One region of the Pseudoalteromonas sp. UBA2102 genome, then DNA from elsewhere that is predicted to be linked to it. Evidence: predicted binding sites of a transcription regulator. Region 1 holds the regulator's gene; each other region holds the start of a gene.
What was found. Region 1 encodes LexA, which represses DNA repair genes until DNA is damaged. Its sites were predicted from a motif close to TACTGTATNNNNATACAGTA; they were not measured.
Positions count from the first base shown of each region.

Region 2: the regulator LexA is predicted to act here: its motif matches at 6,244-6,263, upstream of B2R65_RS17865 (SulA-like leucine-rich domain-containing protein).
Region 3: the regulator LexA is predicted to act here: its motif matches at 5,053-5,072, upstream of B2R65_RS04760 (YebG family protein).

Region 1 is NZ_DCYU01000055.1:46,686-55,082, forward strand. Features, by position in the region: gene B2R65_RS06910 (hypothetical protein) at 1-408, opposite strand, end outside; gene B2R65_RS06915 (SURF1 family protein) at 398-1,138, opposite strand; gene B2R65_RS19525 (DUF2909 domain-containing protein) at 1,153-1,464, shown strand; gene B2R65_RS06925 (cytochrome c oxidase subunit 3) at 1,364-2,239, opposite strand; gene B2R65_RS06930 (cytochrome c oxidase assembly protein) at 2,275-2,805, opposite strand; gene ctaD (cytochrome c oxidase subunit I) at 2,805-4,397, opposite strand; gene coxB (cytochrome c oxidase subunit II) at 4,397-5,533, opposite strand; gene lexA (transcriptional repressor LexA) at 6,006-6,623, opposite strand; gene B2R65_RS06950 (PaaI family thioesterase) at 6,801-7,241, shown strand; gene B2R65_RS06955 (hypothetical protein) at 7,252-7,632, opposite strand; gene B2R65_RS06960 (DUF7218 family protein) at 7,864-8,115, shown strand; gene B2R65_RS06965 (hypothetical protein) at 8,259-8,397, shown strand, end outside.
Region 2 is NZ_DCYU01000139.1:2,985-11,381, forward strand. Features, by position in the region: gene B2R65_RS17835 (NUDIX hydrolase) at 1-307, shown strand, start outside; gene B2R65_RS17840 (L-serine ammonia-lyase) at 410-1,786, shown strand; gene cysB (HTH-type transcriptional regulator CysB) at 1,858-2,835, opposite strand; gene B2R65_RS17850 (hypothetical protein) at 3,129-3,887, shown strand; gene B2R65_RS17855 (NCS2 family permease) at 4,138-5,430, opposite strand; gene B2R65_RS17860 (tetratricopeptide repeat protein) at 5,548-6,003, shown strand; gene B2R65_RS17865 (SulA-like leucine-rich domain-containing protein) at 6,287-6,721, shown strand; gene B2R65_RS17870 (YchJ family protein) at 6,764-7,243, shown strand; gene B2R65_RS17875 (DUF6172 family protein) at 7,371-7,673, opposite strand; gene B2R65_RS17880 (VC2046/SO_2500 family protein) at 7,864-8,391, opposite strand.
Region 3 is NZ_DCYU01000038.1:27,432-35,828, forward strand. Features, by position in the region: gene B2R65_RS04730 (TonB-dependent receptor) at 1-1,476, shown strand, start outside; gene B2R65_RS04735 (peroxiredoxin) at 1,565-2,170, opposite strand; gene fadR (fatty acid metabolism transcriptional regulator FadR) at 2,406-3,119, opposite strand; gene dsbB (disulfide bond formation protein DsbB) at 3,645-4,163, shown strand; gene B2R65_RS04750 (DUF6170 family protein) at 4,165-4,467, shown strand; gene B2R65_RS04755 (ComEA family DNA-binding protein) at 4,479-4,775, opposite strand; gene B2R65_RS04760 (YebG family protein) at 5,121-5,435, shown strand; gene B2R65_RS04765 (M23 family metallopeptidase) at 5,574-6,737, shown strand; gene B2R65_RS04770 (bactofilin family protein) at 6,727-7,218, shown strand; gene B2R65_RS04775 (hotdog fold domain-containing protein) at 7,226-7,699, opposite strand; gene B2R65_RS04780 (multidrug effflux MFS transporter) at 7,883-8,397, shown strand, end outside.

The sequences.
Region 1 (8,397 bases):
AAACGGATACTCAAGCACCACTAAACCCATATGATCGATTAAATATAGGCTAGCGGGCTGCAAATTTTGTTGCGCGTTAAAGGTTTTCCAAGGAATATTTTTAACTTTAGGCGCCCCCATTACAGCCATATCAACTTTGCCCTGATTTTTTCCTAAGGCGATATATAAGTTATCAAGCGCATTGAGCTGCTCATTGCACGAAGCATTACATTTATTGGAGTAATTAAGCGCAATTGTCCATTGCTTAGGGTTGTGCTGCTGCCAGTTTTCAAGCTTTACTTCGTGCTGTAAAAACTCGCCATTATTGGTAATGGCGCTCGGCAACCAGTCTAGTTTTAGCGCACCGTATGCAAGTACTAGCGGTACAGCGCAACATACAACAAACAAAACTAAGGGGTTATTTTTCATTGTTAGTCCTCTTTTTACTGGCAAAAATGGCCACCACTACACAGGCTAAGGCTATTAAAAACCATTGCACTGCATACGCTTGGTGCTTTTGCGGACTCATCACCACCGCTTTATAATGCGGTATAGCTAGCGCATCTCCAGCACCTTGACGATAAGCCATAAAATTAAATAACGATTGATTACTCTGCTCACTTAGCTTTTGTAAATCTATTGATTGAATTCGTCTTTGAAGGTCTTGTTTTGTCGAATTGGTTTGTAAGTTAAAGCTCGTTAAATTTCGCTCTTTTATCTGCGCTTTAAGCGTAATATTACGTTTAGGAAGTTGAATGTTAGGTAGTTCGCTGCGTGAAATAGGTGCTTTTACCCACCCTAAATTAACGAGTAAAGCGTCACTTGCTTGGCTTGGCTTAAATAACACCAATAAATCGTAACCAACTTGCCCTTGGTAAACTTGGTTATCTAAAAGCCAGTATTGCTGATTTATTATTTTTCCGACAAGCTTAACCACTACACCTGTTTTATTCCACTTTGAAGGCATTGCCTGTAATTGCTGCCAGCTCATTACGCCTTGGGTTTGCATGTTAGCTATAGCTGTTAACTGTTGCTGCTTTTGCTCAGCCCTTGCTAATTGCCAATACCCTAAACGTACACATACCAGCACCACAGCTACCACAGCGCAAAGTGCGATAAATGAGCTAAGCTTTTGTTTACGCCTTAAAATTAACTGCATAAAGGGTCAACCCAGTGATTATTAAAATTATTATTGTGCTGCTGTTACTATTTATACTTTTCAACTTGTTTAAAGCGCTATTTATTATGGTGACCGATAAATCTGGCGGTCGACCTATGTCGCATTTTTTAGGCCGTCGCGTGCTGTTTTCTGTGGTGGTTTTGGTGATGGTGATAGCCGCTGTAAAACTTGGTTTTATAAAAGCTAATCACTCACCATTAACCGTTACAACACATACACAAAAACAAATAAACACAGCCACACCACATCAACAAAATGCCAGTACCAAGCCGCTGCTTGAAACGCAAAATGTTTATCTTTCGTAAAGTGGCCTTTTAAAATACGCACAAATACAACAAACAAAATAATGGCGCCAAGGGTCACATGCATGCCATGAAAACCTGTCAGCAAAAAGAATGTATTCCCGTAAATGCCTGCATCTAGTGTTAAGTTTAAGTCGTTGTAGGCATAAATATATTCTTCTACCTGCAATGCTAAAAAGCACACACCCAATAAAATGGTTGCCCCTAGCATCACTTTTAGCGGTTTACGTTTATTGTTTTCAATGGCTACGTGAGCAAAATGCAAAGTAACCGAAGACGCTAATAAAATAAGCGTATTAATAAGGGGTAAGCCTTGCCACCCCATAGCTTGCGTGGTTTCACCTGCTGGTGTGGTTAGTAGTGGCCATACGGCCTCAAAGGTAGGCCAAAGCACCTCGTTGGTCATCGCATTATTCCCAGCGCCGCCAAGCCAAGGCACCGACAGTATGCGGGCGTAAAATAATGCGCCAAAAAAGGCCATAAAAAACATAACTTCAGAGAATATAAACCAGCTCATTCCTTGTCGAAATGAGCGGTCCATTTGCGCTGAATATAAGCCCTGATCAGACTCGCTAATTACATTTTTAAACCAGCTAAAAATCATATACAGCAGCACTGCAATGCCTGCATATAGCAGGTACACACCGCTGCCCCCTTCACTTTCTAAGTTCATGACTGTTAAAGCCGCACCCACTGCAATAAAAAATAACGCCACCGCGCCCACTATGGGCCAAGGACTTTGCTCGGGTACGTAGTAGTTTTCATAATCTTGATTCATGTTACTTGCTCCTAGTTTTACACTAGACATGCAGGCTAGTTATTACTTGCTACTAGCTGCTCACTAATATCAAATACGGTGTACGATAAAGTTAGCTCTTCTACATCGCTCGGCAGTGCAGTATCAACATAAAACAGCAGCTTAAACTCAAGTTCTTCACCCGCTTTTAGCGGTTGTTGATCAAAGCAAAAGCACGCTATTTTATGTAAGTACTTGGCTGCCTTTCCGGGCGATACAGAAGGTACCGCTTGCATTACTTTATCGATATCACTGGTGTTTTTTGCGCTAAACATTACCTCACGCATGGCACCTGGTTTCACATCAACACTGTATTCTTTAGATTTAACAATAAACGGCGCACCACTTTGCGCATGGGTTGTAAAGCTCACACCTATTTCTCGATTTTGTGCAACCTGTGTACTTTGTTTAGCTTGCTCAAGCGACGGCTTGCCATTAAGCCCAGTTATGTCGCAAAACACGTCATATAAGGGCACTAAGGCAAATGCAAAAGCAAACATACCTATACAAATAAGAATTAGGCGCTTTAATAGCGGTGCATGTGTCATTATTTAATTTCCGGCGGCGTAGAAAAAGTATGATACGGCGCAGGAGAGTCCACTTCCCACTCTAAACCTTCAGCACCATCCCATACTTTTGCAGGGACTTTATCGCCCCCTCGGGCACATTTAATTACCACAGCCACAAAGAGTAACTGCGATAAACCAAAGGCAAACCCACCTATGCTTATGATTGCGTTAAAATCAGCAAACTGCAGGGCGTAATCGGGAATACGGCGCGGCATACCTGCCAGCCCTACAAAATGCATAGGGAAAAACAATACATTTACGCTTACCAGCGATAACCAAAAATGCCACTTAGCCAAGGCAATGTTGTACATGTTGCCCGTCCACTTAGGCAGCCAATAATAAGCCCCCGCCATAATCGAAAATATTGCCCCCGTAACTAACACGTAATGAAAGTGCGCCACCACAAAGTAAGTATCGTGATACTGAAAATCAGCAGGGGTTATAGCCAACATCAGCCCCGAAAAGCCCCCTAAAGTAAACAGCACAATAAAGGCAATACTAAATAGCATAGGCACTTCAAAACTTATTGACCCTCGCCACATAGTGGCTACCCAGTTAAATACTTTTACCCCTGTAGGCACCGATATCAGCATGGTCGCGTACATAAAAAATAGCTCGCCAGCAACGGGCATACCGGTCGTAAACATATGATGCGCCCACACTATAAAGCTCAGTAATGCGATAGAGGAGGTTGCGTAAACCATTGAGGCATAACCAAATAGTTTTTTACGTGAGAATGTAGGCACTATGGTCGAAATAATACCAAAAGCGGGTAAAATCATGATGTACACTTCGGGATGGCCAAAAAACCAAAATATGTGCTGAAACATCACCGGGTCGCCGCCGCCTGCCGCATCAAAAAAGCTGGTTCCAAAGTATTTATCGGTGAGCACCATAGTGACCGCTCCGGCCAATACGGGCATAACAGCAATTAATAAAAATGCGGTTATTAGCCATGTCCAAACAAATAATGGTAGCTTCATCCATGTCATGCCTGGGGCACGTAAATTAACAATGGTCACAATAACGTTTATTGCGCCCATAATTGAGCTAATCCCCATAATGTGCACTGCAAACACAAACATTGCGGTGTTGTCGTTACTGTACGTTGTTGAAAGCGGCGCATAGAACGTCCAGCCAAATGCGGGGCCGCCTCCAGGCATTAATAACGATGCCAATAAAATTAAAAAAGCGAAGGGTAAAATCCAAAAGCTCCAGTTGTTCATTCTGGGCAGTGCCATATCTGGCGCGCCAATCATAAGCGGTACCATCCAGTTAGCAAGTCCCGTAAAGGCTGGCATTACAGCACCAAACACCATAATTAAACCGTGTACTGTGGTCATTTGGTTAAAAAAGTGTGGGTCTACCAATTGTAATCCTGGCTGAAATAACTCAGCCCGAATAACCATGGCCATTGCACCACCAATTAAAAACATAGTCAGCGAAAAAATTAAGTACATGCTGCCAATATCTTTATGGTTTGTTGTGTATAACCAACGTTTAAAACCTTTGGCTGGGTGATGGCCGTGGTGAGCGTTATTGGCGTTAGGTTGTTCTACTATGCTACTCATTAGTTCGCCTCCGCATCAAGTGCTGCCTGAATTTCACTAGGTTGGATGACATCACCCGTTTCATTACCCCACGCATTACGTTTATAGGTAATTACCGCTGCAAGTTGTTTAATTGAGAGCTGCTTTGCAAATGCCTGCATTGCAGTTCCTGGGCGGCCATGAATCACTACATCAATGTGATCTTTTATATCACCCAAAACAATGGGGCTGCCTTTTAACGCAGGAAATACGCCCGGTAAACCCATACCAGTAGGTTGATGACACGCAGCGCAACTTGCCATATACACTTGCTCACCTAGTGTCATTAGCTCTTCTTTAGGAATTGTTGTCTCAAGCAATGCTGCATCAGCAAGTGCGGCTTTTTGCTTAGCTTGCTTAGCATCTGCAAGCCATGCGTTAAAGTCCTCTTGCGATTTAGCTTCAACCACCACGGGCATAAAACCATGATCTTTACCGCACAGCTCTGCACACTGTCCCCGGTAAATACCTTCTTCGTTAATGTTGGTCCACGTTTCGTTGATAAACCCCGGGTTGGCATCTTTTTTAACGGCAAAATCGGGGACCCACCAAGAGTGAATAACATCATCAGAGGTCATTAAAAAACGCACCTTTTGATTAATTGGCAGTACTAAAGGTTTATCAACCTCAAGTAAGTAATTAGGGTTTTTATTAGCAAGGTTGGCTATTTCGTCTTGAGGGGTAGATAAAATAGAGTAAAACTCTACGTCTTCGCCCATATATTCATAATGCCACTTCCACTGTGACCCTGTAATTTTAATGGTTAAGTCGGCCTTACTGGCATCTTCCATCGCAATGAGGGTTTTAGTGGCAGGGATTGCCATGGCAATTAAAATAACAAACGGAATGGCAGTCCAAAGAATTTCTACTTTGGTACTTTCATGAAATTGGGCAGGAACTGCCCCTTTAGATTTACGGTGATGAATCAGTGCCCAAAACATTATTGCGAACACTATCACCCCAATCACACAACATATTAAAAATATGGTCATGTGTAGCTGATATACATTATTACTTATATCGGTTACGCCCTTGCGCATATTGTATTGGCTATTAGCCAGCACTTGCTGCGGGAACATAATCAACACAAGCCACAAGGTAGAGGTCAGTTTACCCATGTGACGGCTCCTTTGATGCTATTGCGAATGCAAAGCGAAGAGGCATACGGCTTAAACGCCAATTCGTTATTTTTATTTTTTAACCAATCTTATTTTTGATTGGTATCGCTAGGACAACAAAAGGTTTGTGTATATTGTGTGTTCTCATAACTAAAAAGCTGTGAGTTATTGTTAGTCCAGCACATTAATGATTAGCTAAAAAACGTACAACAAGCAAGTTTTAGTATAAAAAACAATCAAGTGATATTTTAGTATTGACTAAATGACGGCGTATTAAATTGTTATTTAACAGCCAAGATACGAGCAAAATTAAGGGATGTAACACGCTTAGGAAGATAAAAGTATGAGTGAAAAAAAGTTTACAGCCTAAATAATTTTAGGGCGTTTTGAGACGGTGGAAGGTTTGTTTTTAAAACAAAAATGCACACTAAAAAGTGCGCATTTATAAATATTAATTAAAAATAGTTAAAAATTACATCCAATCGGCATTTCTTATTACGCCAACGGCTAACCCTTCAATATTAAACGATTCGTTTTCAAGGTCTACTTCAATTGGCGTAAACTCTTCGTTTTCGGCGTGTAATAATACTTTTCGGCCTGCTTTTTCTAGGCGTTTTACGGTTACGTCTTCATCTACTCGTGCAACCACAACTTGGCCGTTTTCTGCTGTTTGAGTACGGTGTACGGCAAGCAAGTCACCATCCATAATACCTATATCTTTCATACTCATGCCGTTAACACGCAGTAAAAAGTCGGCGGCTGGTTTAAACATGAGTGGGTCTATTTTACAGTGACTCTCAACATGTTCTTGCGCCAAAATAGGCGAACCCGCTGCAACTCTACCTATTAATGGCAGACCTAGTTGCTCTGGCTCTTCTTCTTCAACCAATTGAATACCACGGCTTGCGCCTGGTTTCATTTTAATAACACCTTTTTTGGCAAGCGCTTTTAAGTGCTCTTCTGCAGCATTGGCACTTTTAAAACCGAGTGTTTGCGCAATTTCGGCACGTGTAGGAGGCATACCAGTGTCTTTAATAAAAACTTTTATTAGTTCGAGTATTTGAGCTTGGCGTTTAGTTAATGGTCGCATACAACTGGTTTTCCATACAGTACATTTAACTGTGAGTATATACAGTTAAATAAAAATCGCAAATTTAAATTGTGCTTTAAAATAGCTAAATACACCGCGCCTGGATAAATTTTAGGTAATTGCAGACGTTCAGTATTTAAAATGCTATAAATTTGCTTTCAATATAAAGGAGTAATTATGAGTATTTGGCATCAACCCATCACATTAGAGCTTTGCAAACAGTTAGATGAGGGAATAAACGGCCAAGGCACGCTGATGAAAACCATGGGCATAGAAATAACCGAAATAGGAGATGATTACCTAGTGGCTACCATGCCTGCTATTCCTGAGCATCATAATCCTATTGGTATGGTACATGGTGGCGCAAATGTGGTACTTGCTGAAACCGTAGCAAGCTACGCCGCTAACTTTGTAGTGGACTTTACAAAATTTTATTGTGTTGGACAGGAAATTAGCGCCAGCCACTTAAAGGCCTCTCGAAATGGCACTTTAACCGCCGTTACTCGTGCATTTCATATTGGTAAGCGCAGTTCTGTATGGGAAATAAAAATAACCAATAGCCGCGGCGAGCTTTGCTGCGTATCAAAAATGACCGCAGCGGTTGTCGAGCGCAAATAGTTAACTATGGCTACTTTTCGATAGGGTAAATCGTTATTTCCATACCAGCGCCAATGGCAGATATACGTAGTAGTGTATCTGCATGTAGAGCTTGGTTAAAACACTTAGGTGACGTGCCCGACTCAAAGCCTATATCAAACGTTCTGCGCGAACAGCTTAGCCACTGCTTAAGCGCATTACGTGAACACGACTCTATTAATTCACATAAGTGGTTGATTGCTTTGTCTGGCGTGGTTATATCACCTGAGGCTTCAATACGCGCCAATTGACGATATTCGTCTTTGTCATAATGCAAAACCATCGCGTTTTTCTTTAAGTCTGCCACTAGGGCGCTAATATCTTGTTTAGACTCAAGCTCTAGATCTACATTTAAAAATTGAATTTCCGACATTGTCTGCTTTTTACCCTCTTATAGTTTCATCGCAAACTTTAACGCAGTTTTACTTTTATACCAAATCAACTAAGCGCTAAACATGGCTTTATTAATAGAAAATACCTGTTTAAACGCCATTGGCATCTAATTTGCCTTATAAAACGGGTTAGGCTAGTTACGCTTAATTTTACCGTTTATGTATGAAAGTTATACACACACTGCGTAATTAAACGCTTCAGGAGGACAATTATGGTAGATCATGGCCCGCAAATTAAAAACGACGATCAATACGATGCGCTTCGAGATGAAGGCATGAGCAAACAAAAAGCTGCGCGCATTGCTAATAGCAATACTCATAAAACCGCTGTTAAAGGCGGCAAAGCCTCAAAGTATGAGCAGCGCACTAAAAAGCAGCTGTACAATAAAGCTAAAGAGCTCGGCATTAGCGGCCGCTCAAAAATGAGCAAACAAGGGCTAATAAATGCCTTACGTGAGCATTAAACACAGCCTCACTGATTTTTTACCGCTCCTTTTTATTATTTTTATAAAGTTAGAGTAAGCTTATGAATAACTGCGACAAAATGCCGCAGTAAAAGCATGGGCTGCTGTAATACACTAACGCTAAAAATAATAAGAAGCACAAAATGAGAAAACAACTATTTAAGCGCGCTCGAAAACTACATAAGTGGCTAGGCTATTTACTTGCCTTACAAATTTTAGCTTGGCTTTTAGGCGGCTTAGTAATGAGCGCGATACCACTTGAATACGTACACGGTAAGCACC
Region 2 (8,397 bases), on a different contig from region 1:
GCCAAGTCATGTCACAGTGCTCGGTCAGCTGCCGCAATACTCTACCCTAACGGGCTTTAGCATTAGCCCATTTGTAGGTTTACTTGATAAACACACAGTATGGGAGAATGATTATAATGAAGTGCAAGCTAGCTTTTTACTGTCGCTTACTGCGCTTTCAAACGAGGCCAATTGGCAGCCCATTCCTTTTCAGCGATTTGGCAAAAACATCAACTTGCAAGGGTTTAGTACACCGCACGGATTACTGTGGGGAGCAACGGCTAGCATTATAAAAAACTTTACAAAACAGCTTGCCCTACCAGTTTAAAACTTATTGGCAAATAGTTACATAATATAGAATTAACGTTATGATACTCGACCGTTCAAAGAACAGCTCCAGGGCTGAGTAAATATAGTAGAGACCCATAATATGATCAGTGCATTTGATATGTTTAGCATTGGTATTGGCCCATCGTCGTCACATACCGTTGGCCCAATGCGTGCCTCGCGCTTATTTGTTAATGACCTACAAGAGCAACAACTTTTAACCTCTGTTACCGATATAAAGGTAGAGCTTTATGGCTCACTGGGTCAAACCGGCGTAGGCCATGGCTCTGGTAAAGCCGTTATATTAGGGCTTGCCGGCTACGACCCAGAAACAATAGATGCCGATTTAGTTGACGATATCCTTGCCACCATTGAAAAAGAGCAAGTGATATACCTCAACCAAACCCATAAAGCGAACTTTCCTAAGCAAGGGGCTATTGTTTTTCATCGCCGCAAAACCTTACCTAAGCACTCTAATGCAATGGAAATTATTGCCTCAAACAATGGCGAAAAAGTATATAGCAAAGTGTACTACTCTATTGGCGGCGGCTTTATTGTTACCGATGAAGAATTTGAAAACGAAAAACAAGCAGCCCTTGATATACGCGAACAAAACCCGGCTCCTTACCCGTTCGAAAGTGCAAAAGATTTACTAGAGCTGTGTAAAGAATCAGGCTTTAGTGTATCTACTTTAATGATGCATAACGAAAAAACGCTGCGCAAAGAAGACGATATTAAAGACGAGCTGTTTAATATTTGGCAAGTAATGAAAGCCTGTATTGAACGTGGCATGCGCACTGAGGGAATTTTACCAGGTGGTTTAAAAGTTAAACGCCGTGCACCTAGTTTGTATTTAAAGCTAAATGTAGAAGTGAGTAATGACCCACTCAGAGCAATGGATTGGGTGGATTTATTTGCCTTAGCTGTAAATGAAGAAAATGCCGCAGGTGGGCGCGTAGTCACGGCGCCAACAAATGGTGCTGCGGGTATATTGCCGGCCGTTTTAATGTACTACCACACATTTATTAAAGAAGTGGACCGCGACATAGCCACACGCTATTTATTAACCGCAGCGGCGATTGGTATTTTATACAAAAAAAATGCCTCTATTTCGGGCGCAGAAGTAGGCTGCCAAGGTGAAGTAGGTGTTGCCTGTTCAATGGCTGCCGGCGCACTCACCGAAATTGTTGGTGGTAATGTAGTACATGTTGAAAACGCCGCCGAAATAGGCATGGAGCATAATTTAGGCCTAACTTGCGACCCTGTAGGCGGATTGGTACAAGTACCGTGTATTGAGCGCAATGCCATGGGCGCCATTAAAGCAATTAATGCCTCTCGCCTAGCAATACGTGGCAGTGGCGAGCAAAAGGTGTCGCTTGATAAAGTGATTAAAACCATGCTCGATACCGGTAACGACATGAAAACCAAATATAAAGAAACCGCTCGCGGTGGATTAGCGGTAAACATTATTGAATGTTAAGCGTATAAAAACAAAAAACCGCGTATTTTAGCAATACGCGGTTTTTTAGTATTTATATAGTTAAAGTCTTACTATTTTACCGGCAGTTCTATGTCGGCAAATAACGCATCAACATCTTCTTGATTACGTAATAAGCTTGCTCGCTCTACTCGCTCTTTAGTTAAATGCGGGGCAAAACGCTCAATAAAGTCATACATATAAGTACGTAAAAAACTGCCCTTTCTAAAGCCAATTTTAGTTGTGCTAGCTTCAAATAAATGGCTGGCATCAATACACACTAAATCTGTGTCACTTAATTGATCAACGGCCATTGAAGCGACTACACCTACACCTAGCCCTAACCTTACATAAGTTTTAATTACATCGGCATCGGTTGCAGTAAACACAATGTGCGGCTCAAGGCCGTGCGCATTAAATGCTTTATCAAGCTCAGAGCGCCCAGTAAACCCAAATACATACGTAATAAGCGGATACTGCGCTATATCGGCAACGGTTAAATTGTCGGCCTTTTGTGCTAGAGGATGATCTTTTGCCACCACAATGCTGCGGTTCCAATGATAGCAAGGCAGCATAACTAAATCTGAGTATAAATGAAGTGCTTCAGTTGCAATGGCAAAATCTGCATCACCGCGCGCTGCTGCATCAGAAATCTGTTGTGGTGTACCTTGATGCATATGCAGCGAAACAGCTGGGTATTTTTTCATAAAGCCCTGAATAACACTTGGCAAAGCATAACGTGCTTGCGTATGTGTTGTGGCTATATTTAGTTTACCCTGATCAGGCAGCGTATGCTCATTAGCAACCGCTTTTATACCTTCGACTTTAGATAAAATTTCGCGAGAAATGTTAATTATTTCTTCGCCGGCCCCCGTTACATGCGTTAAATGCTTACCACTGCGGCCAAAAATTTGTACACCTAGCTCATCTTCAAGCATGCGCACTTGTTTAGATATACCAGGCTGTGAGGTAAATAAACTCTCAGCAGTTGCTGATACGTTTAGCTTATGGTTTTGAACTTCTACGATGTATCTAAGTTGTTGTAATTTCATGGTTGCAGTTTTTAACGTTATTATTAAGCTTATATGATGGTAATACTAAGCAAAACCAAGTTTAATTTAGTTAAAACTTGGCAAAGTAAGCACGTATATTTTCATTATTTAAGCATTAAGGCTAGCATAATAAACCCGCTGCAGATAGCGATGTTTATTCAGGTTCAACTTATAATACATTATTCTTATATCTAATTTTTAACATATTTTTAAGTTAATCAGCGCAAAGCTACCCTCAAAGCATATATTTGATGTAATATAAAAAAATAGATTATGAATCCGAGAATTAAGCCATGATCGTTTCGATTATAATTGTGCTTATAGTGGCACTGATAGTGATTGCACTGTGGGTAAGCGCTGTACAGCAGCATAAAGAAAAGCAAGAAATTGAACGTCGCAAAGAATTAACAAAACAAAAAGCGATAATTGAAGAAACCGAAGAAGCACTTATGAATAGCGCTAATATTCCGCTTTCTGAAAACATTATACGCGTTTTACAACGTAGATGTTACGAAGCACTTAACGCTATGGTGAACCATTCACCTAATTCTAAAGCATTAAAAAGCAGAATGAACGAAGCTAAAGAAAAGCTAAGTGGTGCAGTACAAGGTAATAGCAGCGACAATTTATCGTTACCAAGTAACGATAAGCAGTTAGTCTCGTTAATTCAGGGCATAAAAAAGCTTAGAGTTATTATGCGCTCTGAACACAGTAAAGGCCGTGTAGATAGCCAAATATTTGCAGCAGAAGATAAACGCCTAGAAAAGTTACAACTCAGAATTAATATAGAAAGCCAAATTAAACGCGGTTTATCTGCTCGCTCAGCGAGCATGGTGGGCTCTGCTAGGCAATATTTTGAAAAAGCCTATGCCACACTTAGTGCCGTTACCTATTCTGATGAATACGTAAACGCAAAACGCCAAGAAGTTGAAGCCTATTTAGAAGAAATAAGCACCGAACTAAAAGCATCAAATGCCACTGCCTTGAAGAAAAAAGCAGAAGCAGAGCAAGATGACTTAGACGTATTATTTGCACCTAAAAAGAAATGGTAATTTTAAATACCCAAAAGAAAGCCCATACATAATTTATGGGCTTTTTTGTATCTGTTAAGCTTTTACCAATGGGTAAATACTAACGTATTTTGAGGCACTACCTAGCGCTAACTACATTATAAACGCTCATTTACCACAACATAGATACGCAAGGTATAACAACGCAGCGGCATGAGCGATAGACACTAAATAATAAATGTTTACCCACCCTCAAACTAAGCCTCTTAGCTAAAAGAATGGGTATTAGCTATTACGATAAAAATGCAAACTTGATAATAAATAACGCTGTTAAAATCCACACGCTAATACTAACCTGATCGCGTTTACCACACAGTACTTTAACCGCAGTGTACGATATAAAACCAAGAGCAATACCGTGCGCAATAGAGAATGTAAGCGGCGTCATAAGTAGTACCACACTTACCGGAATTGCATCGCTCATGTCATCCCAGTTTACAAACTTAAGGTTTTGCAGCATTAATACCGCAACGTATAAAATAGCACCCGCTGTTGCATAAGCCGGCACCATTTGCGCAAGCGGCGCAAAAAACATCATTAGTAAAAAGCATATACCCACAACAACAGCTGTTAAGCCAGTACGCCCACCAACCGATACACCGGCCACAGACTCAATATAAGAAGTAGTGGTAGAAGTACCTAACATTGCACCCGCAATAGTAGCTGTACTATCGGCACTTAAAGCACGCCCTAAACGTGGCATATTGCCTTTTTCATCGGCTAAGCCTGCTTTTTGAGTTACAGCAACTAACGTGCCTGATGTATCAAATAAATCAACAAACAAAAACGCAAAGATTACACTCAGCATAGAAAGCTCAAAGGCTGCTGCAAAATCAAGTTGCATGAAGGTAGGTAAAATAGACGGTGGCATTGACATTACGCCGTGGTACTCAACTAAGTCGAGGCTTAACGCAATGCCCGTTACTAGCAAAATGCTAATAAGTACGCCGCTTTTTATATCACGATAAAGCAAAGCAGCAATGACAAAAAAGCTTAAAATAGCTAATAAAGGACCTGCCGAAGTAATATCGCCAAGCTGTACTAATGTAGCTGGGCTTGAAACAATAATGCCTGCATTTTTAAGCGCAATTAACGCTAAAAACGCACCAATACCAGTGGCAATAGCCTGCTTTAAAACCAGAGGGATAGCATTAATTATCCACTCTCTGACCTTAAACAAACTTAATATTAAAAATATACAACCAGACATAAATACCGCACCTAATGCAGCTTGCCAGCTATAACCCATGCCCAGTACAACACCGTAAGTAAAAAATGCGTTTAAACCCATGCCCGGCGCAAGTGCTAAAGGGTAATTAGCCCACAATCCCATAATAAAACAGCCAATAGCAGCCGCAATACAGGTAGCAACAAATGCAGCACCTTGATCCATGCCTGCTTCCGCAAGCATTGCAGGGTTTACAAATACAATGTAAACCATAGTAATGAAAGTAGTGATTCCAGCAATGCTTTCGCGTCGCACATTGGAGTTGTTTTCGCGGAGTTTAAATAGAGCTTCGAGCATAATAGACTTGTGATAGTAAAAAGTGACGTGATTTTACCATAAAATTAAGTATAAACAGGACATTTTACCTTGCGATATACTAAACTGTTGACGTAGAAACTATAAAAAAGAAAATATATGAATAAGACTCAGCCTAGCGGACAAGACTTAGAGCAGCAATTAAACAATATTTTAGATTTTGTAACACAGCCTACAAACCACAGCGCTGAAAACAAGAGTGATGTAAGTGAGCAAACAACACTTAACAAAGCACTGTATTATTTAAAGCATAACCAGGCACCGTTGGCAGCTAAGTGGATGCGCCTTGCCGCAATGGCCGGAAATCATCGCGCCCAGTTTTATTTAGGGTTATTTTTTGTCAAAGGCCAAGGCGTACCAAAAAGCGTATTTCACGCAGCAGCATGGCTGAGTTTAGCCAGCAGCCAAGGCTATGAACCGGCAACCGCTGCTTTAAATGATTTAAGAAAATATATCGACACCAAACGTCTTAAAGACGCTCAGTGCTATGCAGCCAGTTTGTATGAGCAAATCCACCAAATTCAGTTTGCCCACTTAATCCCAAAAAATGACTAACTACTGTATAGCTAACAGCTAAGCACTGTAAAACACACTAAAATAACTGTATAGCCATCCCTTAAGTACTGTATAACGCTGCTACACTTTATACAGTACTGCAAACACCCTCAGCTTTCACTTACACGACTTAAATTATAACACACTGTTTTTAAAGTGTTATTTTTATTATTTATTTTTTAAAACCATTAACTGTATAAAAAATAACAAAAAACGCTTGCACACAACAACTGTATAAACTACTGTATACATGTACTGTATATAAACCCAGTGAGTGAGACCTATGCTACAGCCAATTACCGTAAGAACCGTTAAAAGCTACCAACAACATAATGAAAGTGAGTCGGTAAACTTAATAAAAGTAGAAGATGAAATTTCTGCTACGTTTGAGATGCTAAAAGTGTTGCACCAATACAATAGCTCTAACGCGTGGACCTTACTGATTGCGCCCGACCATGTGCCTAGTAAAGCCTTGCTAGATAGCTGCTCTATAGATACCAGCAAACTGCTTGTAATAAGACAAAAGCATTTAGTAAATTTAGAGTATGTACTTAATTCAGCACTTCATAATGGGAACTTTGCAGCCATTATTACGTGGACAGATATAGTAAGTGAGCAGCAGCTTGTTAATTTATCGCTTAATTTAAACAAAAGAAGCGCTAAGCTATTTTGCTTTACTAAAAAAACCAGCACTACAGCAATATCACTTACTCAATAAGCTTGGTAAAATGCATTTTTAATTTATGTTAATTAGTATTTTATGAGTGTAACTAGTACTAGCGCTTGCTTATGCAACAGTCAGCTTAATTATGGCGACTGTTGCCAGCCTTATCATCTTGATATAAAAACCCCAACAACACCTGAGCAACTAATGCGTTCGCGCTTTAGTGCTTATGCATTAAAAAATGCATCTTATGTATTTAAAACTTACGCCAAAGAAAAACAAGCACAAAACCCAGTAAATGAAATTGCTGACTTTGCCAATAGCTGCCGCTTTGTAAAATTAGTTGTGCGCGATACGCAGCAAAGTGATGAGCGAGGTTATGTTGCCTTTAACGCGTATTATTTTTACCAAAACTTATATTGTGAATTAGATGAGAAATCAGACTTTATAAAAGAGGACGGTGAATGGCGTTATTTAGAGGGTATTATTAATCCGGCCGCCGATATAAAAGTTGCCAGAAACGACCCCTGCCCATGTGCAAGCGGTAAAAAATATAAAAAGTGTCACAGTGTATAAAATAAGCTAAACACTTAGCATAAAATAGCTTTTTATTTAAGCGCTACTCTATACCACTAAACACGTTAATAACTGCCATAAACAAAAATGGACCATCTAGGTCCATTTTCTACAATATTGCTATTGGTTATTCATCATCATCTAGATCGAACGATTCACGCTGCGCAGGTCTAGCTAAAATCTCAACATAGAATGAAGTAAGCGCCTGCTTTTCGATTTCGCTGATCTTGTTGTTAATTTCAGCTACGTGAACAACTTCGGCATCATCGGCACTTGTGCCAAACTTACAGTCAAACGCCCAGTAATCAGCTTCAACAGGTAGCGTTTTATTGCGCTCTCTTTTCAAATATTTTTTCACTTCATGCTTTGCAGCATCAACCATACGAGGGTATTTGATTTTCTCATGATTTAGCGTGAATGTTTTCTTCATTACGTTCCTAATTACCTTGATTTAATGATAATGGCACTCAAGTCATACCATTTGCAGCCATTATAGCAATTGCATTTAATTTGTGGATGCTTTTTTTAAACAAAAAAAGAATTGTTCTATTTTATTGCATAACCGGTTATTAAATATAAGGTGTTTTAGGCTTTTAAAACGCACAAGTGTTAAATTATTTTTATGCGTTAGCAACAAGCAATGGCTTATGTATAGCCTCATTAGTTAAATCGTCATAAAATGCTGCGGCGTCCATTTGTGGACTTGCAAGCGCGGTGTGCGTGTCATTTAAGCGCCTGCGTACTGATAGTTCACAATTATCGATTACTGTTAAAGGAATATGTAACTTGTCATCTCTAATCGCTAGTGGCTCAGGCTTTAAGCAGTGGCTTAATTTTATTGCTTTCATGCCTGCTTGCTCGCCTTGTTGAACAATCATCGACGCGTGCTCTTGCCCTATGGTCATATCAAATTTTTCGGGAGCTAATAATTGCTTTGGTCCAGCACCAAAGCGCTCCCTTAACTGTTCTTCGTCTACATAAGCACTATGCGTTTCACTTTTTGGCAAGTGAAATTGACTAAAATCCAGCACATCGTGCGATAGCATCGCTAATAAAAGTGAGAATTCGCCTCTGCGATTTTCATGCACACTTTTATTTAGCCTAGTCTTTAGTTGACTCTCTGTGATTAACAAATCATCGATTTGCATAGTCTT
Region 3 (8,397 bases), on a different contig from region 1:
TCAGACACGCTTCGCTTTGTAGCTGGCCTAAGAGGCGAAATTAACGAATGGAGCTGGGAAGCTGCGGTTCAAAAAGGCCGTAGTAAATCACTTCAAACAGGCGATCGCTCGCAAGGTTGGGTTCGCACCGACTTTTTACAACAAGAGATTGATGCCGGTAACTATAACCCATTTGGGGGCACGTATAACAGCCCAGAAGTTATTGACAGAATTACCACAAGCTTAGTACGCCGCGGTGAGTCTCATATGACCTCATTCGACGCTAACATCTCTGGTGAAGCATTCAGCTTTGGTGATGATGTGGTTATGATGGCCGCGGGTATTGAATACCGTGAAGAAGATGTAACCGATACACCGGATGACCAATTTCAGCGCGGTTTAATTTTTGGTACTGAGTCTGTGTCTGCTGCAGCAGAGCGCGACCAATACGCAGCCTATGTGGAATTTTCAATCCCACTTGCTGAAAACCTAGAGCTACAACTCGCTGGACGTTACGATGATTACAGCGACTTTGGTAATACAACAAACCCTAAAGTCGCTTTACGTTGGGCACCTACCGACGAAATAACCATTCGTGGTTCGTGGGCACAAGGGTTTAGAGCGCCATCGCTTGCACAAGTAGGTTTAGGTCCATCACAAGAAAGTCAGTTTTTTGTAGATACTTATCGCTGTGAAGCAACTGGCCTTGATTGTGACGCACTAGATTACAACATTGAATTTGCTGGTAACCCTGACTTAGAAGCAGAAGAGTCAGAATCATGGAACGTTGGCTTTATTTGGGCACCTTCTGCTGAGTTTGGTTTAAGCGTAGATGTGTGGAGTATTACCCAAGATAATAAAATTGATGAACAAGAATTTGGCCCAATTTATAACTCTGAGTGTAATAACCAAGATAGCACGGTGTGTGTACGCTTAGCACCTAGTGGTGGCAATAGCTTAGGCACCATTCAAAAAATATACAGCACCTTTGAAAACGTCTCTTCGCAAGAAGTGTCAGGTGTTGATTTATCAGCAAATTACAACCATTCGCTGGATGATTTAGGCTTACTTAAATTTAACTTAGAATGGGCGTACCAAAACAAGTTTGAAAAAGACGGCCGCGATTACACGGGTGAATACAATTACCCAGAGCACCGCTGGATTTTCTCTACTAACTGGGAAATTGGCCAATTTAATACCAACGTAAATATTAGCTACGTAGGCGAGTTTGAAGATACCCCAGATATAGACTTTGACGGTAATTTAGACTTTGATAGCAATACATCGCGTATGGTTGACTCGCAAGCACTGGTAGATTTACAAACATCTTACCGTGTAAGTGATGCAACTAAAGTGTCGCTTGGTGTAAATAACGTATTTGACGAAGAGCCACCATTTGCTATTGGTGATGGCGATGCCGACCTTTACGGGTATGCATCGGGTGTACACAACCCACGTGGTCGTTACTTCTACACTAAAGTAACCTTCTCGTTTTAATTTAATATAGCCCATTATTAAATGGGCTATGCTAAAAACAAAAAAACCGCCATATGGCGGTTTTTTTTATTAAAACGTAGGGGCTAAATTATAGCTCGCCTTCGTTTTCAGATAGGAACTTAGCAACACCTTCAGGGCTTGCGTCCATACCTTTTTTACCTTCTTCCCAACCAGCAGGACATACTTCGCCGTTTTCGCTGTGAAATGCTAGCGCGTCAACCATGCGGATCATTTCGTCGATGTTACGACCAAGTGGTAAGTCGTTCACTACTTGGTGACGTACGTTACCTTCCTCATCGATTAGGAAAGAGCCACGAAATGCAACGCCCGCTTCAGGGTGCTCAACGTCGTATGCTTTACAAATTTCGTGCTTAACGTCTGCAACTAGTGCGTATTGAACTTTACCAATACCGCCGTCTGCTACAGCAGTGTTACGCCATGCGTTGTGTGAGAATTGTGAATCGATAGAAACACCAATTACTTCTACGCCACGCTTTTGGAATTCTTCGTAACGCTTATCAAATGCGATAAGTTCTGAAGGACATACAAACGTGAAATCTAGTGGGTAAAAGAAGATTACTGCTTTTTTACCTTTAATTGTTTCATGAAGGTTATAGCTATCTACAATTTCACCATTACCTAGTACAGCTGCAGCGGTAAAGTCTGGTGCCTGGCGGCCTACTAATACACCCATTTTATTCTCCAAATATTTTGAGTTTGTTGTCGATTGCATACGCAATGCTGATACTTATATGGGCGCTAAAAATAAAAAAACAATAGCGCCAACACATAATTACGTGGCATTTTAAATTTAATAAGGAAAAAAGAACAATCGTATTTAGCGATGTGCACAATCGAAAATACCGAACAGATATTAAAACTTTATTACGCCTATAAAAAAACCTGCATTTGCAGGTTTTAAAAATGGGTTAATCCATGATATCGGAAGGCATATCGCCTTTAATATTTTGCCAGATTTCACCGGTTTGATGGCCAAACTTACGCATCATTGAAATCGCGCCATCATGCTCACGGTTTTCAGCCAATACTGTTAGATCTTTATAAAATTGACGTGCTAACTGGCGAGTGCCTGCGTCTGAGAAATAATGACAACCAATTTTAAAGTAAAACCCTCTAAAACCGTTAAGTATAAGTACGTATATGCGGTTATTACCAGCGACAGCTAATTCGTGGTGTACTTTGTAATCGTAATCTGCAAAAGCTTGCGCAGTGTCTTCAAGTTCATCGCTTTTTGATAAAATCTCAATAACACGCTCAGGGTTAAGCTTTATCGCTGCACGGGTATAAATAGCACTAATATTAGTACGTGCAGATAATAACTGATCGGTCAGCTCTGGCATTTTGTCTTCATCTAAGCGCGCCAGCGTTTCGAGTATGTTTAAACCCGATGTTTCCCAAAAGTTATTCACTCTGGTTGGCTTGCCGTGCTGAATAGTTAGCCAGCCATCGCGTGCTAAACGTTGCAGTACTTCACGTAAGGTTGTTCTGGTTACACCAATTAACTCAGAAAGCTCACGCTCTGCAGGTAGAATTGAACCTGGAGGGAAATCGCCGTTCCAGATAGATTCAACTATATACTCTTCAGCAAATCCTGCTGGGCTTTTAGCTTTAAAAATTCTCATTCAATTCCCACTCGAATTAATCACAACTCATCGTTTTATACGAATAACTGACAGATTGTACCAGATGAAATATAACTAACAAGTAAACTCGTTGATATAAGTGCCAACCAACCGCTGAAAATTTCGCAATAGTAAATAATAAAATTCAACATGCTTAAATTAGGCCTAATTTGCTAAATAAATTAACCCTATTCATAGTAGGTACATTAATGCTATTGTTATTTTTTCACCATTACATTACTACAATAATTCCCGTGTGCGACAACAAGTACATTTAAAAGTCGCATACAGCAGAGCCTGTTACCTGTTAACTGTAACGTTTAATCAAGCCTTTTTAGCGAACCAATCTTATATTACATCTTCACTTAGCAAATTAAGCTTAACCTTTCCCTAAATAGGATTGGCCATAACCGCTTATTAATTTCATCTTAAAAAAAGCCACTTCGGTAGCTTTTTTACCCTTTTTGTTGCTCGTTACTTTATCCTAGTACATAATTCAACGTCTTATTTCAATGCGGATTTTTTATGAACTGGCTAGCACAACTCCCTACTCAACGTACTCCATGGCTACTATTTACAGGCATTGTATTTTTATTAGAAGTCACCGCACTGTTTTTTCAATACCAGATGGGCCTTGCTCCATGCATTATGTGTATTTACCAGCGAACTGCGGTATTAGGCTTATTAGGGGCAGGCATTATTGGCGCAACTAAACCACAAAGTAAATTAGTACGCGCTATCGCTTATTTAGTGTGGGGTGTATCAAGTGTGTGGGGTTACTTTATTGCGCGTGAGCACATTGAAATGCAAACAACCACCGATCCCTTTGCGTTTAGCTGTGAGTTTGAGCCAAACTTTCCTTCATTTATGCCATTGCATGAATGGATCCCAAGCTTTTTTCAAGCCACAGGGGATTGCGGTAATATCGATTGGCAATTTGCGGGATTAAGTATGCCAGCATGGATGGAAATACTATTTGCGTTATTTACTATCACGCTTTTTGTAATTGTTACCACTCGCTTACTTACTAAAAAGACTATTTAATATGTTTACGTTTTTTACCAGTCAGCTGCCTGAACTAAAGCACCTTAAAGTGAGGCAGCGACAAGCCGTTGTTGCTATTGCGCTAAGTATGCTACCTGCTACCGATAGAGTGTTATTAAGAATAGTAAAGCTGATATTGCTCAGCCCATTATTTTTATTATTTACTGTTTTTAAAGGATGGGAACTCATTCCCTTTTTAATTTTAGGTGGCCTGTGTTACCCGCTTTTAACAACCCCGATTGAAATAAACTTCGCTAAAAAATATTTAGCCAAAGCACTTGAGCAGTATTCACAGGGCGCTTAGCGCCCTGCCTATTATAAAGACACTTTTCCTTCTAGTTTAGCTACAAGCTTTTTACCTATTCCTTTTACGTTAGTTAAGTCGCTCAGCTGGGAAAATTCACCATTTTCAACCCTGTAATCAACAATAGCCTGCGCTTTTTTCTTACCAATACCAGGCAACTTGGCCAGCATTTCTGAATCGGCACTATTAATATTAATAACCGTCGCTTGCGGCATTTCAACCATAGGCTTATCTTCAACAGGGTTAGCGTGTGTAAACGCGCTAAAGCTTAAAAAGCTAATAATAAGTAGCGTTAATAGATTTTTCATTTGTTATTCCTTATTTTTGTTTATACCAAAGCGTTATAGTTAAACGGCTAATTTGGCTTTAAACATGTGCTTAATTTTTATTTGAGGAAATAATGTTAAATAAGGAGCAACGCGCATCACTTACATTATTTCCAGTGCATAATCACCTAAATCCGAAAACCTAAAATGCAGCTGGTACAACAAGTGATTGCTTAACTAAAGTAAAGTTACGCTTTTTTGTCAAATTGATGACAAGCTAAAAATGCACCGAATACTTGCAATTTTACACACAAACATTTACTGTATATAAAAACAGTGACCTACGGGTCAGTAACCACATTACCACGCAATCAAGCAGGAGAGATCATGGCTGTTGTTGTTAAATATGTTGTAGAACGAAACGGAGTTGAGCGAATGACGTTTACTACTAAAAAAGAAGCGGATGCCTATGACAAAATGCTCGATATAGCAGAATCGCTTGAAGTAATGCTGGAAAAAGTAGATGTGCCACTGAGCGAGCAACAGGTTGAATCGCTTGCGCTTGAAATTGCAAAGAGTAAAGATGACTTTATGGCAGTGTTAAAAGGCGCAAAAGAGCCCACAACAAAAAGTACAGCTAAAGCTAAAAAAGCCGACAATGTAGCATCAATAAAAGATAACGATGAGCAACAAGCTAGCTAATTTGTGACTATTTTAAATAAAGGGCTGCTACTAAATAGCAGCCCTTTTTTATTAATTTTTGAACAGTTACAAATTTTTTCTGGCTTTTTAGACTGAAATTGATACATTAATCCGGTTAATAGCGAGTGTTTATGTGCCATGTCAGTATTTATTAAGTCTTTTTACCAAAAATTTTTCCCATCCCGTCAGTTGCTTATTCGTCAAAATGGCGAAGTTAAGCATGTTGTTTTGGCGCCTTGGTTTCAGCTTTTTACAGTACTGCTTATTTTAGGCACTATTATTTGGGTCGGTATTTCTAGTTTTCGTGTTTATAGCCAAACAAATAAAATTACCGACATAGAACAAAGCCAAATTGACAAACAACAAGCGTGGCAAAAACAGGTTCAAGAACAAAAAGCACTGCACGCTAAGCAATTAGAACAACTTGCTGTACTAGAGCAAAAGCAAGCACTTTTGCAAGGTATGATTGAATCCCTCCCCGCATCTATTAGTAAAGAGACAATAAAACTAGAAGAACAACTTGAGTCGCCTGTTAATCAAGACAAAGGCGAGTTTCATGAACCACTTGTAGATGAAGAGCCGAAAGACAAACATGCCAGCCTTCTAACGCCAATCACTTTTGCCGCACGTTACGAGCGCTTAAATAAATACTACGAGCACAATTTTGCGCTTATTGATGCGCAAATTAATAAACGCCATGATGCAATTTTAGCGATGTTAAAAGGCGCAGGCTTAGAATCAGCCCTTGAACAACATTTAGCACTGGGCGCACAAACCAGTGCGCAAGGTGGCCCGTTAGATGTATTTGACGAAACTAAAATACCAGGGCAGTTTTTAGCCATTGTTGATAAGCTATTATTACTTAACAACCTTGAAAACTTTTTAACAGAGCTGCCTAACTCACTGCCCTTGCCTGCGGCTAAATACTATATTTCGAGCAACTTTGGGTTACGTAAAGATCCGATGAACAACCGCCGCGCTTTTCACAAAGGTGTTGATTTAGCCGGCTGGCATAAAACCGAAATTTTTGCCCCTGCAGATGCACGTGTATTGCGCGCTGGTAAAAATGGCGGCTATGGTAACTTTATCGAGCTAGAGCACAAAAATGGCTTGGTCACCCGTTTTGGCCACTTAAATAAAATTAAAGTGAAAAAAGGCCAAACAATTGCTAAAAATGAGGTAATTGGATTAATGGGCAGTACTGGCAGAAGTACCAGCACCCACTTACACTATGAAGTGTTACTCGATGGCAAACATGTCAATCCTCTAAAAATAACAAAGGCGCTTTCTCGTGTTCGGTAAAAAAAAGCAACCAAGTAGTCAAACTACGTTGAAAAGAGTAAATCATACCCCTTCTATTATTTCTGAAGATGTGCGCTTAACTGGCACACTTACCAGCCAGGGCGAAGTGCAGCTAGATGGCCGAATTGATGGCGATATAAAGGCAGAGCACCTGGTAATTGGCTCTACCGGCATTGTTGAAGGTGTGGTTGAAGCTAAAAGTGTCATTGTAAAAGGCAAAATTATTGGCTCACTAAACGCAAGTGAAGTGAATATTCAAAGCAGCGCTCACGTACATGGCGATGTTTTTCACGATACACTAAGTATTGATGCCGGAGCCATTATTGAAGGCAGCTTAAAACAGCGCTTTGAAAAAGAAGAACCGGAACTTATTAGCGAAGATTTAAAGCCGGCTAAAGAAGTAAAAACTTTGCTTGATGATGCTGATAGCGACTTGTCGTTTGTTAATAAGCAAGCCGCTGATAAAGCCAAATCTAATTAAGCGCTCATTACTTTTTCTCGGTTATGTACATCGTAATATCTGCAGTGAACACCAGCTCATTGCGGGTATTGTAAAGCTTAACTGGCACCACTAAATCTTCTTTATCTACCCATTGGCGAGGCAAGTCGATTTCTGCAATAGCAGTTACATCGGTATCAACCTTTGCTAAATAGTGTACCGTCATTCCTTTTGGGATCCAGCGATGCGTTTTATAAGGCACGGTGGCATCTACCATTACACCAGCACACAGCTCAGCTAAGTTACATTGTGCAATAGCATGAATAGTCCCAATATGATTATGCACACTACGACGGTTTTTTACGACAGCGCTACAGTGCCCTTCTCTTAAATCGAGCACGTAAGGTTTCATTGAGCCAAAATACGGGGCTTTTATGCATACAGCTTTGCTAAACAACCAATTGCCAAAAGGTAAGCGTTTAAATTTAAGCCAGGTTTTTAAAAGGGCTGATTTATTACTCATTGTTATTTCCCATTTTGTGTTTATAAGTTCAAATTAACACATCAGACCAGTTAAAAAAAGCGCAATTCACCGCGCTGTTAATCCTAATGTCATGAAATATTTATCACAATAAAGCGTGGCTCACTCATAAGCCCTTTCTTTTTTATATGCGGGCACCTAAAATAGCCAGCAAAAGGAGACCTAATGCAAACACAGCCCGCTAAACCTAACTTAATTTTATTACTCATCTTAGCGTTACTCGTAATATTTTGCCCTATGGCAATTGATATTTATCTTCCCGCTTTTCCAACTATTGCCACGCAATTTAACGTAACCGAACAACAGGTTCAGCAAACAGTGGCTATTTTTATGCTTACTGTGGGTTTAGGGCAATTAATTGCAGGGCCGCTTGCTGATAAGTTTGGCCGAAAGCCGGTAGCGGTTGTAGGTGTTAGCTTGTATGCAGGCTCTGCCTTGCTTGCCTACATGGCGCCCTCTTTTGCTGTATTAATGTTTGCACGCGCTCTGCAAGGGTTAGGCGCATGTGCTACGTTTGTTGTTGCTTTTGCTATTGTACGTGATAAATACGGCAGCGAACGTAGCGGGCAAATGATTACCTATTTAAATGGAATAGTGTGTTTTATTCCTGCGCTTGCGCCTATTTTAGGTGCTTGGCTTACCGTGCAATTTGGCTGGCGCATGAACTTTATGTTTTTAAC